One region of the Paenibacillus sp. 1781tsa1 genome, then DNA from elsewhere that is predicted to be linked to it. Evidence: riboswitches for the same ligand, from Rfam matches in the RefSeq annotation. Region 1 holds a riboswitch; each other region holds the start of a gene.
The links. Region 1 has a riboswitch for thiamine pyrophosphate ahead of NKT06_RS02300 (ABC transporter substrate-binding protein). Riboswitches for the same ligand answer to the same signal wherever they lie in the genome.

Region 1 (4,216 bases):
TTTGTTAATAGCAGGCATGACAGGCCCGTTGCTCTTGATGAATTTACCGAATACATATCGGACGAGTGGCCCCAGAATGATCAACTGATATGGAAGTGCCAGACTGAAGTTATGAGCAATTGTATGAAGGTACGTACGAAGTAAGGATGCCCCATTTAATTGGTCCGCGAGATATGCTGAAATCATTCCGTACAAAGACATGATCAGAACCATGCCAATCACCATGAAAAATGACATAGCGAGCACGCCCAAGATACTGTTGGACTTGTCAAAAGGTAAGGAAAATGCAATTTTTCTTGCTAAAGGTCCAACAATAAAGGACTCCACCAGGAACGCAATGACAAAACACAGTATGAATTGAAGCAATATATCAAGCGCGGACATCTTGCCAAGTAACCCACTGTGCCATAAATTGAAAGTCATCATGATGGCGACCATTCCTGTACACATCATTAATCCGAAAACAATCTGTTCCTTCTTGCTTATTGGCAATTCTCTCATCCTCTCTGTTTACCTTCGTAATTATAGAGATGATGAACCCCTCCACATAAGTGAACATTCCGTGAACAAATCTGGTTTTCAAGTTTAGATGAACTGGAGAAAAATTCAATCTCAAGAGAATGCGATTTTTTCTACAACATAAATTTCCAGAGAAAAGACAGTTTGGATAAAGCTGTGATTGCTATTCGTTTGAAAACAGAGCCTTTCTGATTCGTAGATTCTGCTGGATGCTCACCTTTAACCGCGAGTGTACTATGTGCACGTTTGATATCCATAGCCTCTGTTAGTTGGTTGGCGAATGCAGAACCGGAAATGACCACAGCGGATTCGGTATTTAGAAAGGCAGATCTGGGATCAAGATTATACGAACCAACCATGCTGAGGTAATCATCCATGACAAATGATTTGCCGTGTATGGAATAAGGGCCTTCGTATTCATAAATGGCCAGACTGGTATCAAGCAACCGTTCCTTAGAGCTTAAGTATCCCGCGAAAGCCAAAGGGTTAGGGGTTTGCTGGATTGAATTGGTCAGCATGACCCATTCTGCTTTTGGATTCATCGACAGATGTACTGCTTTCTCCATTTTCTTGGTAGGAATGGCATATGGCGTCTGAAGGTACACTTTCGAGTTTGCTTGATTGGCGAAATGAACAAATGTTCTCCACATGATCGGGTCTTTATACAGCCTTTTGATTGGATTGTGAATGAAAGCAACGTGGTCGGAATGAAGCGCTCCTCGAACCCATTCCTTTGGCAACACTTTAACAAAAGGATCACTCTGAGCTTGTGCTTCTTTATATAACTCTGCCAGCTGAGCCAGCTCTTTTAACCCTTTTGCATGATGCTGACGTTTTGCATGTTTTTCTGGTTTGGTGAATGGATGGTTCCATAACTGATCTATATATTGTTTCATTTCAACAACCGTGCTGTTTGTATTATCGTTTGGATTGTAAACAAGGACATCCCGATCGAAAACATAGTCTTTTGGGGGTTGCAATGCCATGTATTTATCACCAATATTTTGGCCGCCAATGATGCCATATGTGTTGTCGACAAGAAGGATCTTGTCATGCAGACGATTATGCCAGGTCCATGGCATAAATAGGTGGAGTGGTTCATAATATCTCAATTCCACATTGGGGTGAGCTGCAATGGCATCCGGAATATCACGCAATTCTCCACGCATGCTGTGAAAAATCCCGTCTAAAATGATTCGAACTTGAACACCCCGATCAGCCGCATCGAATAAAGCAGCAAAAAAGAGTTGAGATGTTTTTCCTTTTTGGATGGAGTAATACGCCAGGTCGATGCTTGTTTTTGCCTCTCGAATGGTCTGGATTCTCACCTGTCCCGATTGAAAGCCATCCTCCAAAAGCATTACGCGATCTGTTGTACTTCCTTCTGTTAACGATTTTTGCACATCTGTATTTTCAATACTTGATGGAGACGGAACCAAAAATAAAAGATAAGCTGTGAAAAAAACGTAGGCACTATAGCACAGAATCATTGCGATTATGGTTTTAAGGATCATTCAGTACTCCCCCATTTTTATGTAAAAGTATTTATTTGTATAGCAGTACTATCTCCTTTTGTATCTAAATTATGTTGTTTAAATTAATCAAGCTGCTCCGGTGTCTCCCCATCCAGTTCCTGACTGGACACGAATGGGCCTCTGGCCTATAATTACACCTAGTAATGCCCGTAACTTCATAGTTTCCCAGGGGAGTCGGAATTGGCCGGCTGAGAGTGTATCCCACCAAGATACTAACCCTTAGACCTGATCTGGATCATGCCAGCGTAGGAATCGGAGTATATCGAAATGGCACAGCCCTTTGGCTGGACGCCACCTCTCTAACGCCTGCACGCGTCCCGGATTACGGGACGCTTTTTTTTGTTTTATTTATCCAAACAAAAATAAGTCATCCAGATCCAACTGGTATAAATCTGTCGATTTATGCAAGATGATTGGATATGAAGCCAAGGAGTACCCCGTGCCACCCGGCCGGACATACCGAAGGAGAGAATCACAGATGAAATGGCGTAAAACAATGGGACTGTTGCTCTTATGTGTACTACTGGTGACTGTGGCCGCATGTGGCGGCAAAGAAGCTGCCCCAGCAGAACAGAACGGCAACACGAATACGGAAAGCAGCAACGAAGGTGGCACGGCTGCCTTGAAGGATATTAAAGTCGTGCTCGACTGGACACCAAATACGAATCATACCGGCTTGTATGCGGCTGTAGATCAAGGTTTTTATAAGGCCGAAGGCTTGAACGTGGAGATTGTTCAACCAGGTGCCGGTGGCGCAGATACGATGGTTGCATCCAATGAAGTGCCGTTCGGCGTAAGTTATCAGGAAAGTGTAACTCAAGCCCGCACACAAGGTGTTCCACTCGTCTCCATCGCAGCGGTTATTCAGCATAATACATCCGGGTTTGCTGCTCCCGCGGATCGGAATATTAAATCACCAAAAGATTTTGAAGGCAAAACCTATGGCGGCTGGGGTTCCCCTGTAGAAGAAGCGGTGATGCAATCCATTATGGAAGGCGAAGGCGCGGATGTATCCAAAGTAAAAAACATTAACATGGGTGATGCCGACTTTTTCACCGCAGTGAAACGGGATATTGATTTTGCATGGATTTTCTACGCCTGGACGGGGATTGAAGCTGAACTGCGCGGAGAACCGATCGACATGTTATATGTGAAGGATTATTCAGATGCACTGGATTACTACACGCCTGTTCTCGTAACCAACGAGCAGACGATTCAGAACGATCCTGAGCTGGTGAAAGCATTCCTGAAGGCTACTTCGGAAGGATATCAGTATGCGATTGATCATCCCGAAGACGCCGCGAACATTCTAATCAAGGCTGTACCAGATCTGGATAAGGACCTGGTACTGGCAAGCCAGAAATGGCTGAGTCCGAAGTACACAGATGACGCCCCGCGCTGGGGAGAACAAAAACAGGAAGTGTGGCAGAACTACACCGACTGGATGTTTAGCAAAAAACTGCTGGATGAACAGGTCGACGTGAGCAAAGCATATACGAACGCGTTTTTACCCCAATAAAAATTGCTTAAGTTTAACTTTTTTACACAAGAACGAAGAGTGCAGAACCCATCTGAAGAAGCGAAGCGCTCACCTAAAAGCTTTCTGAAAGAAAGCTCCTTCGGAAGCATATGCTATCCCCGGATTTCCTCCATTAGAATTCATTAAAGAAATCCGGGGATAACAGTGATCGGAAGAGGGTACTGCAATCGGAGTGATAAGTGTAAACCTGGTTCAATTCATGCAATTTATCACGAAAGGAGCCGTGATCTCTCATGGCAAGTACACTACTTAGCATTCAGGTTATTCCGAAAACGCCAAATGGCGAGAACTCTTATCCTTATGTAGATCGCGCCATTGAAGTTATTCAGCAATCTGGATTGAAATATCAGGTGAACGCGCTCGACACCACGATGGAGGGGGAACTGGAGGAACTGCTAGAGGTTGTCCGCAAAATGCACGAAGTACTCGTCGAGGCTGGCAGCCCAAGCATCATCTCCCAGATCAAGATCGCCCATAGCCCTGCTGGCTTCAGCATGGATACCCTGACGGAGAAATATCGCTAATGCATGCCTATTGGAAAAATGTATGGCCGCCCATTGTGGCGGTTATTCTCTTTATAGGGATATGGCAGGGAGCCGTCTCCCTGTTCCATATCGAGAAA
Region 2 (4,216 bases), 3.5 Mb from region 1:
AGAATAGGGTTTCGGAACAATAATAAAAGTAATGTCTAATAGATAGGAGCAACCTCATCTTATGAGTTTATTGTCAGTAGAGAACGTGAGTCACAATTTTGGAGATCGCACGTTATTTAAAAATGTATCGTTTCGTTTACTCGCCGGAGAGCGCGTAGGACTTGTTGGTGCCAATGGTGTGGGTAAATCCACATTAATGAACATCCTTACCGGTAAATTGCTTAAAGATAGTGGAAAAGTGGAATGGACACCTAAGGTCCGTTATGGATATCTGGATCAGCACACAAAGCTTACGCCAGGCAAAACCATTCGTGACGTGCTTAAGGATGCATTCCTTCCGTTACTTGAATTGGAAAAAGAAATGATGAATATTACGGACCAGATGGCAGATGCAGATCCAGATAAGCTGGAGCAGTTGCTGGAAGAGATGGGCGATATTCAGGAACAACTGGAACAGGGCGACTTTTATCTGATTGACGTAAAAGTGGAAGAGATGGCCAATGGTCTTGGTTTGTCCGCAATTGGTCTTGATCGGGATGTCGCAGCTCTAAGTGGTGGACAACGTACCAAGGTGCTACTTGCCAAGCTTCTGCTCGAGAAACCTACAGCTCTTTTGCTGGATGAGCCGACCAACTATCTGGATGTAGAGCACATTGAATGGCTGTCACGTTACCTAAAGGATTACCCGCACGCATTTCTCCTAATCTCCCATGACACGGAATTCATGAATGAAGTCGTAAATGTCATTTATCATTTGGAATTTGCCAAATTAACGAGATATGCAGCGAACTATAACAAGTTCCTTGAGATGGCTGATATGAATAAAGCCCAGCATATTGATGCATACGAGAAGCAGCAAGAGTACATCAAGAAGCAGGAAGATTTCATTCAGCGTAACAAGGCACGTGCTTCAACTTCAGGTCGAGCGAAGAGCCGGGAGAAACAGCTGGACAGAATTGAACGTATTGATCGCCCAGATGAAGCGGCCAAACCAACGTTCAAATTCAAGGATGCCCGCGCGAGCAGCAAAACGGTCTTTGAGGGCATTGATTTTGAAATTGGATACACGTATCCTTTGCTGCCCAAAATGACGATGACGATTGAACGTGGTGAGAAAATTGCCATCGTAGGCTGTAATGGTGTGGGTAAATCTACACTGCTAAAAACCATCCTGGGAAAAATATCTCCACTGAGTGGAAAGACTTTCTTGGGAGATTATCTCGAAACGGCCTATTTCGAGCAGGAGGTTCGTGCTGGAAATATTACGCCGATCGAGGATGTCTGGAATGAGTTTTCACATTTGACTCAGAATGAGGTTCGGGGTCATCTTGCTCGCTGCGGGTTGAAAAATGAGCACATTACTCGCCCGCTTAACATGCTGAGTGGTGGAGAACAGGCCAAGGTTCGTTTATGCAAACTCTTAATGCGTGAAAGCAACTGGATTTTATTCGATGAGCCAACGAACCATCTGGATGTCACAGCCAAAGCGGAGTTGCAACGGGCCTTGAAAGAATTTAAGGGAACGGTGTTACTGGTATCTCATGAACCTGATTTCTACGAGGGTTGGGTCACCAAAACATGGAATGTCGAGGAATGGTCTGAGAAAAACTAGACGATTGAAGACAATGTTTAACAGAAATGACGGTGACAAAAAAATCCGTCTATGGTAACATAGGCTACAACTTCATATGAACACTAGGGGGGCCGCACGATGCGGCTGAGATGGAAGAATGCGATTCCGGACCCTTTGCACCTGATCTGGATCATACCAGCGTAGGGAAGTGGCGAGCGCGTTTCAGTGAATGACGTGAGCAAACGGCAACTCGAAAAGATTTCAACCGTCTGCTTAGCGAATTGAAACATGCAGTTGCGTGTATATCGTTAAGGCTATAGGTCTTTAGCTGTATTGCACGAAATGAACTGTATGCATCAGTCAGTCATCTGGATATATAATTAATACGCAGCCACTCCCCTACGGGAGTGGCTTTTTTGTGTTTTCATAGCATTCACGCCTGGAAGGAAAGGGAGGGTACGGCAATTTTTCATGAACATGTTCACGAATCATTTGAATTGCATGTTGTATCTACGGGGGCAGGAGATCGATCATCTTTTGTAAAAGCAGCCAAGGACGTTTGGCCATGGGTGGACTATATTCACATACGAGAGAAACAACTTACATGGCAAGACAAGATCGGTTGGGCTGAAAGTCTGCGTAGCGTTGGCGTTCCATCTTGTCGCATCGTTATCAATGGTTCAGAATTGCCTTCACAGAATGCCATCTATGGCGGTGTACATTGGGGGCAAGAGGCTTTGCGCAAGTACAACTCCTACAATGCTGTCATAAGCAAAATGCAGCGACTTCGTCTGGGTGTATCTGTTCATTCCATCGATGAGGCAAAAATCGCTGAAGAACAGGGAGCCGATTACCTTTTCTTCGGGCATATCTACTCAACCAACAGTAAGCCAGATCTTGAACCAAGAGGATTATATGCTCTTGATGAAATATGCAGAGGTGTCTCCATTCCTGTCATGGCGATCGGGGGTATAAAGCCGGGAAATATTCACGCGATTCGCTCTGCGGGCGCACAGGGAGTCGCTGTGATCTCGAATGTATGGGCGAGCGATTCACCGGATCGGGCCGCTGCATCATTAAGGCAGGCTATCCTTGCTACAAGAAGTCTGAGCCGCTGAAAGGAGATGAGAGGATGAAAGAGATCGTAACGGGTCAGAACAGGAATCATTTCAGTCATCAACTGAAATCTGAAACGGAATCAAGAAGCAAAAGTGTAACAAATAATCCGGATAAGATTCATGCAGAAACGATTATTGTAGGCGGAGGCGTTGTTGGTTGTGCCATTGCATATGAGATTGCTTCCCGTGGACAGGATGTTTTGTTGCTGGAGCGTTCGGCGATTGCGAGAGGCACTTCTTGCGCAGCGGCTGGAATGCTGGCGGCGGATAGTGAGGATTTTGCTCATCCTTTAATGGCTAAGCTTGCCAGGCAGAGTAGAGAGTTACTTATTGAGCAACAAGTGCTAATGGATACCCTCAGCGGGGTTAAGATTGGCCTGCAACGCCATGGATTCCTAACCCCGTTTCGATCATACAGCGAATTAAGCCGCTATAAGAACAATCGAAATTCTGCTCTGTCTGCTGATGAGGTATGGTGGGATCGTTCGGTTGTGCAACAAGAGGCAACATGGCTTAACAGAGATACGTATGGAGCCTACTACAGACCTTACGAGAGTGAGATTCTTCCATTCCATCTAACGAAGGCATACGCTGAATCCGCTCAAGCATTGGGAGCGCGTGTTATGGAGGACATACAGGGTATACGTGTGCTAGCAAACGAACAAGGCGTGCAGGGGATCACCACATCGATCGGCGAGATGAAATGCAAACATGTCATTATAGCCGCTGGATTACAGAGTGAAAAGTTGATGAGACATGTGAATCTGAGCTTACCTGTGTGGTCGGTAAAAGGAGAAATAGCCGCCGTTCAGTTCTCAGATGAACATGCAGGGTACAGACCTGACAGAACGGTGTATGCAGAGGATATCTATATTGTTCCCAAAGCCAATGGCGAAGTTTGGCTCGGGGCAACCAGTCTGCCAGGCAGAACGGACCTGAACGTTTCTGTACAGAGTGTTCAGAAGTTGCTAACAGCGGCTACCTACTGGGTACCTGGGATGAAAGAAGCGCGATTCATGCGAGCGTGGGCAGGCGTAAGACCGGCAACTCCAGATGGGCTGCCTTATATTGGTGAATGCAAGAGTATACCCGGGCTGTTCGCCGCCTGTGGGCATTACCGTAACGGTATCTTGCTTAGTGCGATAACAGGCAGACTTATCGCGGAGTTGCTCGCTGGCAAAAGCTCAGAAGAACTCGGAATTGAGGCGCTGAGTCCTGAGCGATTGAACAGAAAGGGAGTGGTGCAATGAATATCATTGTTAATGGTCAACGGATGGAGATTGATGACGGATTGAATCGTGTAGATAAACTGCTCCATTCATTTGACCTGCAAGTCAAGACTGTAGTTGTTGAGCTGAACAGGCATATCTTAACGCGTGAGTACCATGAGTCAACGACATTAAGAGAAGGCGATCGAATCGAGATTGTACATTTTGTAGGAGGCGGTTGATGATGTTGAACATCGGTAAATATACGTTTGAGTCCAGATTGTTGCTCGGAACAGGCAAGTTTTCGGATCTTGAAG
Region 3 (4,216 bases), 510 kb from region 1:
ATGACTGAAACATAACTGCTGATATGTGAAAAAAGTGTTTGGAAATCATACTTCCTATCATTAAATCGGGTTCACTCTCAAAGATTATCCGGTCTTTCTTTTGCCTCCATGACGGGGTGTGTTAAACCGTTTTTCCAGCCAGGCAATCAGTACAAACAAAACGATCCCGAGCAGGGATAACAGCACAATAGCGGCGAACATCGCGTCCGTGTTCATGTTGCTGGACATGCGGCGGCTGAAGTATCCGAGACCTTTGCTGCCACCGAGCCATTCGCCAATCGTTGCACCAACCACGCAGTACACCACAGACATCTTTAGTCCCGAGAAAAAAGAGGGAAGTGCCAGTGGAACCTGGAGTTTGCAAAAAATATCCCACTTGCTGGCCCCCATGGTGAGCAGCAGTTCACGCTGCTCTGGATCACCCTGGCGCAGGCCATCATAGGTACTCACCACAATGGGGAAGAAGGCGATTAGGAATACCACCGCGACTTTGCTCCACAGCGTGTAGCCAAACCATAGGATGAAGACGGGGGACAGGGCAATCAGCGGGATCGTCTGACTGATTACGATGAAGGGATATAACGCTTTTTCAATCGACCGATTCATATGCATTCCCGTTGCAAGTGCAATTCCTGCACCAATGGACAAGCCAAAACCAACGACAACCTCCATCAAGGTAGCAGGCAGATGTGTGGCCAGCAGGAGGTAGCGATGCTCATACAGGGAGCTGGCAATCGCCGTTGGGGCTGGAATGATGAAGGAGGGTACCCATCCCATACGTACAATCCACTCCCAGAAGACAAGCAGCAAGAGCATGAGCCAAAGAAACAGACCATAACGGGCAAGCCAACGCCTTACGTTATCCTTCATGCAGTCTCCCAAGTTACCTTCTCGCATGCAATTGTTCCTCCAGTCGTCGTCTCATCTGAACGAGCGCCGGTTCGTAGATCATGTCCGAATGTCTTGGACGTGGCAAAGGTACCGTCAAATCCTGTAGCTGTTGGCCTTGGCGCCCAGGAGTTAACAGGATAATCCGATCACTGAGAAGCAGGGCCTCTTCAATGTCATGTGTAATGAACAACACGGTTTTACCCAGGCCTTCCCAGAGCTCCAGCAGCCAGCGATGCATCTCCCGTTTGGTTAAGGCATCGAGTGCACCGAATGGTTCATCCAGCAGCATGAGTTGGCCACCTGTCAGCAAAGTACGAAGCAGCGCGACACGCTGGCGCATGCCACCCGACAGCTCGTCCGGGTAAGCATGCGCGTAGCCGGATAAGCCAAATCTGTCGAGCCCTGCCAGAATGTCCGCGCGAATTCTTCCCTTATCCTGCCGCTCTGGAGCAAGTTCAGCGGGGAGCATGCAATTCTCCATGACGGTTCGCCAGGATAACAGGAGGTCCTTTTGTGGCATATAGGCCACCTGCCCCAGTCGCTTTCCTTCAGGGACCCAAGGAATTTCTATGGTTCCATGGGTTGGCTCAAGCAGGCCTGCCAGCAGCTTGAAAAGGGTGCTTTTACCGGAGCCGCTGGAGCCGATGAGCGAGACGAATTCGCCGTTGGCTACACGCATCGACACATTGGAGAGCACGGGGGAATCCCTTTTTCCCGGGAAAGCGTAGCTCATGTTGTGAATGGTTATGTTATTATCCATCTCGTTCTGTTCCCCCTTGTTATTCCAAATTCAACTTCAAACTGCGGAATCTTTAATTACACCTTCTGATCTGCCCGCAGAACGCGAAAAAGACCCACCCATTTCCGGAGAAATGAGTGGGTCTGTAAGTTCAATTCACATTAAATTTCATCATCAACATGAAAAAATCCGCTTACTGAGAGGCCGCTCCACTTCCCTCCGCTGGTATGATCCAGATCAGGTTCAAAGGGTCCGAATAGTCATATTCGTCTCAGCCGCAAGGCTCCCCTAGTGCAAAAGTTCAAGATATGCAGTTGTGTGTTCAGCATATATCACATGCAAGTGGAATGTAAAGGGGGTGCTTGGAAAGAATGTGAGTACTGTAAGTTAGAAAAGTAACCCAGGATTCTAACCGCTTGAATGTAACAGCGAATCAAGCTGACCGATCAGACGGACAATCTGCTCAGGCGTGCCAATCGTAATCCGAAGCCAGGTAGGCATACCGAATTCGGTACCGCCGCGGACAGAGATGCCTCTGTTCAACAATTCTTGGGTAATCGGGCCACTATCCTGCAGCAGATCAACCATGATGAAATTCGTTTCGGAAGGGATGTAGGGTAAGTTCCACTGATCAAAGGATTGCATTAACGTTTCCCGTCCCTGACGATTGTAATCCAGGCAATGAGAGACAAATTCATGATCATCCAGACTGGCCGAAGCAGCGGCTTGGGATGTGGCTGTCAGACTGATGGGCAGCTTGACCCGGTTAATGCCTTCAATGATACTTTCATTCCCGATGCCATATCCGATTCGTAGGCCGGCAAGTCCATATATTTTGGAGAAGGTCCGTAAAATAATCAGATTATTGTACTGCTCCAGCAGCTTAACCGTATCAGGATAATCTTCACTTTCCGCGAATTCATAATACGCTTCGTCCAGGACAACCACGACATGGGAGGGAACATGTTCGAGTAAACCAAGTAAGGCATCTGCCGTGAAAATGGTTCCGGTCGGATTATTCGGATTGCAAAGCCAAATAATTCGGGTAGAAGCATTAATCCGTTGCCGGAATTGCTCCAGGTCCAGCGAATGGTTGACCAAAGGTACTTCATGAATGACCCCGCCTGCCAGCAGCGTAGCACCCTTATACCAATTAAAGGAGGGGACCGGAATGAGTGATTCCTCGCCGGGATTAAGATATGCTTGGGCGGTCAGAGTCAGGAGCTCGAATGATCCACTGCCAAATACCAGTTGGGAGGTACGAACACCCAGACGTTCCGCAAGTTTATCACGCAGCAGTTGGCTGGAACCATCGGGGTATTGTGCCAAAAGATCGGAGCCCAGCGATCTGACCGCTTCGGCTGCAAGGGGAGAAGATCCAAACGGATTCTCGTTCGCTGCGAGTCGATCGACACTTTCCAATCCCAACTCCCGCCGAATCTGTTCCATGGATTTGGCAGGTGTATAGGCTGGAATTTGATTTAACAGGTCTTTGACAGGAGGAGAGGGAACAGGTGAGAGGGATTGCATGATCATACCTTCTTTCCAGTGGAATTAGATCGAGAATGATATCTGTTTCTGGGCAATCTGCTGTGCTGTTTCTTGTGGAGGAGTCAACAACCGATTCAGAATCAGATTTTCAAAATGAGCAAACCCGCTGTCCCGAACGCGTGGCCGCTCCAGCGTAATTCGGGTATCCATCGTTATATGACCGTCCTCAATTAACAGCACCCTGTCAGCCAGCGCGACCGCCTCACTGACATCATGCGTGACCAGAATGACAGTCAGACCTTCTTCTACCCACAAGCGTTCGATTAATTGCTGCATCTCAATACGGGTCAATGCATCCAATGCACCGAGCGGTTCATCCAGCAGCAATAATCGCGGATGACTTGCGAGTGCCCGTGCCAAGGCGACACGTTGTTTTTGCCCGCCTGATAATACTCCTGGCCAGTCACCTTCACGCTCTCCAAGTCCTACATTGCGAAGCGACTGGCGTGCATCCTCCTTGTTCTTGTCGGGGATGCCCAGCCGTACATTGTCGAGCACGGATTTCCAAGGCAGCAGCCGGGCTTCCTGAAACAGAAATCGTGTCTCAGGTGCTGTAGTGCCAAGCTTTCTGTTACCCAGCATAATGCTTCCGGAAGAGGGGGGTTCCAGCCCGGCGATCAGACGCAGCAGCGTACTTTTGCCACAGCCGCTTCGTCCAACGATGGCTACAAACTCCCCTTGTCTTACACTGACGTTGATGTCGGATAGAATCGTGCGCTGATCATACGATTTCTGGACCCCATGCACTTGAAGAAAGGGGCTGATCTGACTTGTGCTCATGGATTCATTCACGCTCCTTTGGCTTTACTTGCGGGATAAAGCCGGGTTCCAGCGCAGCCAGCGCCGTTCCAGCCATTTGGCGATGGTATCGGACAACTTGCCCAGCAGGGCATATAGCAGAATACTTAAGACAATTACGTCCATTTGCATGAATTCCCGCGCGTTCATCGCCATGTATCCAATCCCGGCATCCGCCGCAACCGTCTCGGCTACGATGAGTGTCAGCCACATGATGCCAAGTGCATAGCGAATGCC
Region 4 (4,216 bases), 230 kb from region 1:
GATAACAACGACATGAAAAGAGAATTGCGTCTATTTCAGAGCCTGCTTCAGAGCGATATCTTAATGTAATATATCTTTATCGTATGTTCCAATATAGTCAAAGTCAATTGATTGAGGGCATTTGTTACGCAATTGTTATATAGTTCTTAAGATATATGGGTAACATTACCTTAGTGTGTAAATTACAGGGGATTAAGTCTTATAAAAAGGAAAAATTTACACGTTGGCATATTTCAATTTTGGCTCTTTTTGGTTTACAGATGAGACCGTTTCTCATATAATTTATGTAACCAAGTTTCATGTGATGAAACATGAGGAGGGCATTATGCCATGGAAGATCGTAAGTTAACCGTCCGGGCTGTGGAACGGGCGCTGGATATATTATTATGTTTTACCACTCGCAGTGATCTGGGACTCACCGAGATTGCCAGCCAGATCGGCCTGCACAAAAGTACAGTGCACCGTTTGATGGCTACGCTGGAGGATCGAGGGTTCGTGATCCGCGATGCAGCGACAGAGAAGTACCGACTTGGCATCCGAATCTGGGAGCTGTCGGCTCATATGTCTCGCAGTGATGATCCCGCTATTCTGCTGCTGCCTGCGATGGAGCGACTGAGAGATCGATTGGGGGAGACCGTGAGTCTGTACCTGCGTGATGGCAGTGAACGGATTCGGATTCAGGCTGTGCAAAGTGATCAGGCGATTCGCCGAGTCGCTCCCGTTGGTGTTAGACTTCCGCTGTCTGTGGGCGCTTCCAGCAAAGTCTTGATGGCGTTTGCCACGGATGAGGATCGTGAGGAACTGATGAACGGGCCGGAATGGCCGGTGTTTATTGATCCGGCGGTGTATTTGGCGCAGATGGGAGATATCCGGGATAACGGGTATGCGACAAGTTATGAGGAGCGTGAGCCGGGAGCTGCCGCGGTATCTGTACCGATTATGGATCGCAGAGGCAATATTGCAGCTGCCCTCTCGGTCTCAGGGCCTGTCAGTCGACTCTCGCAGGAGACATTGCATGAATACGCACCGGTGCTAAAGGAAGCTGCTACGCAGATGGGCCTCATGTTATCCTGATGTTGATGTAAGGTTTTTCTCCAATTGAATTGGTGTTCTGGAATATAAAGGTTGTTTTTATGTTCCGGTTGCGCTACTCTGTAATGGACGGCCCAACGGGGCCAGCTTCATTGAATATGTACGGCGGCTTATGTATGCCGCAACTTGTTAACGTTACTGGGGGAGTCCGAATTGTCCGGACTGAGACGGAATCGCATGAGATTCCGGACCCTTAGCACCTGATCTGGATCATACCAGCGTAGGGAAGTAATCGGCGATATGACCACAACCACCACATGTGTGACTCTTGCGGGACTCCGTTATGGAGCTGCAACCAGGAGCATTATTGGTGATGGACATTAAAGTCGGTTCCTTCGGGGACCGGCTTTTTTATATACAGTGAACGGGCGAGATAATACACATTCCATGGACTGCTTTTTCAATAACCTGCGAAAGTGGGCTTGGATGAAGAGAGATGTCATCACAGGTTCATGATCTGTGGTACCCTCCGTTCTGTCGTTAACTGTACATGAATAATGTCTCCCCCTTGGTCTGGTGTAGGATCGCTCTTTCTTCTCTGCGCTCTGCATGATTTGGGATAGGTGCGTAAGCGAGCTGATGACGATACCAACCAAACCAAGTGAACGAACACGGAGGAGGAGACGAGTAAACATGAGTACAGGAAATCAAACAGAACAACAAGCGATGGAACAGGAACATAACGGTCAGCAGGTGGAAAAGGAAACAAGCGCGGCCGGACGGGTTCAGCCCTTTCCGGGCAGCCGCAAAGTCTACATTCAGGGCTCACGGCCGGACATAGCTGTACCGGAGCGTGAGATAGCCCTTCATGACACGAATACTCCCCAAGGGGTGGAGCATAACGAACCGCTGCGTGTCTACGATACGAGCGGCCCCATGACGGATCCCGCATTTCATGCGGATATCCGTGCAGGTCTGCCAACCCTGCGCACCCGCTGGATCACAGAGCGTGGCGATGTCGAAGCTTATCAGGGCCGTACGGTTAAACCGGAGGATAACGGATTAAAGCCCGGCGGAAAGAGAGCCGGCGCCGAAGAGTACCCCGGATTACGTGGCAAACCCCTGCGGGCACAGAGCGGACGCTGCGTGACCCAGATGCACTACGCGAGGCAGGGAGTCATTACGGCAGAGATGGAATTCGCCGCCATTCGTGAGGGCGTGGAACCGGAATTTGTACGGCAGGAGCTGGCGAGTGGACGGGCGATTCTGCCATCCAACATCAACCATCCGGAGAGTGAGCCAATGTTGATCGGTCGTCATTTTCACGTGAAGATCAATGCTAACATTGGTAATTCTGCCGTATCCTCTTCCATCGAGGAAGAGGTCGAGAAGATGTCTTGGGCGGTACGCTGGGGATCGGATACCGTGATGGATCTGTCCACAGGTAAAAACATTCATACTACCCGGGAATGGATCATCCGTAATTCACCGGTGCCGATTGGTACGGTGCCGCTGTATCAGGCGCTGGAGAAGGTGAATGGAGAGGCTGAAGCGCTGACCTGGGAATTATACCGTGACACGCTCATTGAGCAGGCAGAGCAGGGCGTGGACTACTTTACGATTCATGCAGGCGTGCTGCTGCGTTATATCCCTATGACTGCCAAGCGGATGACAGGCATTGTGTCCCGGGGCGGTTCCATTATGGCAGCATGGTGCCTTGCGCATCATCAGGAGAATTTTTTGTACACTCATTTTGAAGAAATCTGCGAGATTATGAAAAGGTATGATGTGGCTTTTTCGCTGGGAGATGGACTTCGTCCAGGCAGTATCTACGATGCGAATGATGAAGCACAGATGGCGGAACTGGCTACGCTCGGGGAACTGACGCAGATCGCATGGAAGCATGATGTGCAGGTGATGATCGAAGGGCCGGGTCACGTGCCGATGCATAAGATCAAAGAGAATGTGGATCTGCAGATGGAGATATGCCAAGAGGCACCGTTCTACACACTTGGACCACTGACGACCGACATTGCCCCGGGATACGACCATATTACGTCCGCCATTGGTGCGGCCATGATTGGCTGGTTTGGCACGTCGATGCTCTGTTATGTTACGCCAAAAGAACATTTGGGCCTGCCCAACAAGGATGATGTGCGGGAAGGGGTCATCGCCTACAAGATCGCAGCTCATGCCGCTGATCTGGCAAAAGGCCATCCGCGTGCTCAACGCCGCGATGACGCATTGTCCAAGGCACGGTTCGAGTTCCGCTGGCGTGACCAGTTCAACCTTTCGCTGGACCCGGAACGGGCGCTGTCCTACCATGATGAGACGCTACCGGCAGAAGGGGCCAAAGAAGCTCATTTCTGCTCCATGTGCGGACCTAAGTTCTGTAGCATGCGCATTACGCAGGACATTCGTGCTTACGCTGCTGAACAGAAATTGCCTGAAGACGAGGCCGTAGCCGCAGGGATGCAGGCGAAGGCTGAGGAGTACCGGATGCGGTAGGTGAGATTGGAGATTGATAGTGTAGCCCAATAAAAAACAGTTCATCACATACAATGAGTGATGAACTGTTTTTTTGTTTGTAGCCTTCAGATTAGCTCTATTGGATTTAACTGAATATTGGCCGTCTTTCACAGATATCTATACTATAGTTTACTTCATTTTACTCCAAATTCGAAACAGAATACCTGCAATGACAAACAGTATGCCGTCCGCTAGTTTAAGACTTCCACCGTAGATAAACGCAGAACAGGCCAAGCCTATAATAAACAAAATTAGAATGTATAAGTAACGCACTAGCATTCACTCCTCTACAATAAATGGAACTGTGCTTAACATATCTTAAGAGTGTGAATCTAATAAGATATAATGTTCTTAATACTCAGAGTAAATTAATAGTAGAAATCTTTTAGTGTTCCTCTGGAATCATTATTGGCTGAGCCCGAAAAACTAACGCTCAAAGCTCCAAAAGATAATCCAACACTACCAGAACCTTTAATATGATAATAATTGGATTGTATCTGGGAGAGACCACTTTGATTTCCTTGCTTTTTATGTTCTATTGTAAAGACAGCGGCGGCAACCTGTTCTGTTATAATAATGCCCCCTTTGAGATCAGCATTGAATCCAACACCACTCTCACCAGTATATGAAAAATTACGTCCACTTCCTAAAGTTG

Region 2: another riboswitch for thiamine pyrophosphate. It lies ahead of NKT06_RS17655 (thiamine phosphate synthase); the one in region 1 lies ahead of NKT06_RS02300 (ABC transporter substrate-binding protein).
Region 3: another riboswitch for thiamine pyrophosphate. It lies ahead of NKT06_RS04450 (ABC transporter ATP-binding protein); the one in region 1 lies ahead of NKT06_RS02300 (ABC transporter substrate-binding protein).
Region 4: another riboswitch for thiamine pyrophosphate. It lies ahead of thiC (phosphomethylpyrimidine synthase ThiC); the one in region 1 lies ahead of NKT06_RS02300 (ABC transporter substrate-binding protein).

Annotation. Positions count from the first base shown of each region.
Region 1 covers NZ_JAMYWY010000001.1:477,473-481,688, reverse strand. The annotation lists gene NKT06_RS02310 (DUF2798 domain-containing protein) at 1-501, opposite strand, end outside; gene NKT06_RS02305 (phospholipase D-like domain-containing protein) at 633-2,033, opposite strand; TPP riboswitch at 2,212-2,324, shown strand; gene NKT06_RS02300 (ABC transporter substrate-binding protein) at 2,533-3,573, shown strand; gene NKT06_RS02295 (thiamine-binding protein) at 3,828-4,118, shown strand; gene NKT06_RS02290 (ABC transporter permease) at 4,118-4,216, shown strand, end outside.
Region 2 covers NZ_JAMYWY010000001.1:4,021,865-4,026,080, reverse strand. The annotation lists gene NKT06_RS17660 (ABC-F family ATP-binding cassette domain-containing protein) at 62-1,612, shown strand; TPP riboswitch at 1,688-1,797, shown strand; gene NKT06_RS17655 (thiamine phosphate synthase) at 1,990-2,691, shown strand; gene thiO (glycine oxidase ThiO) at 2,706-3,941, shown strand; gene thiS (sulfur carrier protein ThiS) at 3,938-4,141, shown strand; gene NKT06_RS17640 (thiazole synthase) at 4,144-4,216, shown strand, end outside.
Region 3 covers NZ_JAMYWY010000001.1:983,356-987,571, forward strand. The annotation lists gene NKT06_RS04445 (ABC transporter permease) at 85-897, opposite strand; gene NKT06_RS04450 (ABC transporter ATP-binding protein) at 884-1,651, opposite strand; TPP riboswitch at 1,828-1,930, opposite strand; gene hisC (histidinol-phosphate transaminase) at 2,039-3,160, opposite strand; gene NKT06_RS04460 (ATP-binding cassette domain-containing protein) at 3,185-3,961, opposite strand; gene NKT06_RS04465 (ABC transporter permease subunit) at 3,986-4,216, opposite strand, start outside.
Region 4 covers NZ_JAMYWY010000001.1:711,996-716,211, forward strand. The annotation lists gene NKT06_RS03345 (IclR family transcriptional regulator) at 331-1,074, shown strand; TPP riboswitch at 1,223-1,336, shown strand; gene thiC (phosphomethylpyrimidine synthase ThiC) at 1,759-3,540, shown strand; gene NKT06_RS03355 (hypothetical protein) at 3,691-3,834, opposite strand; gene NKT06_RS03360 (hypothetical protein) at 3,930-4,216, opposite strand, start outside.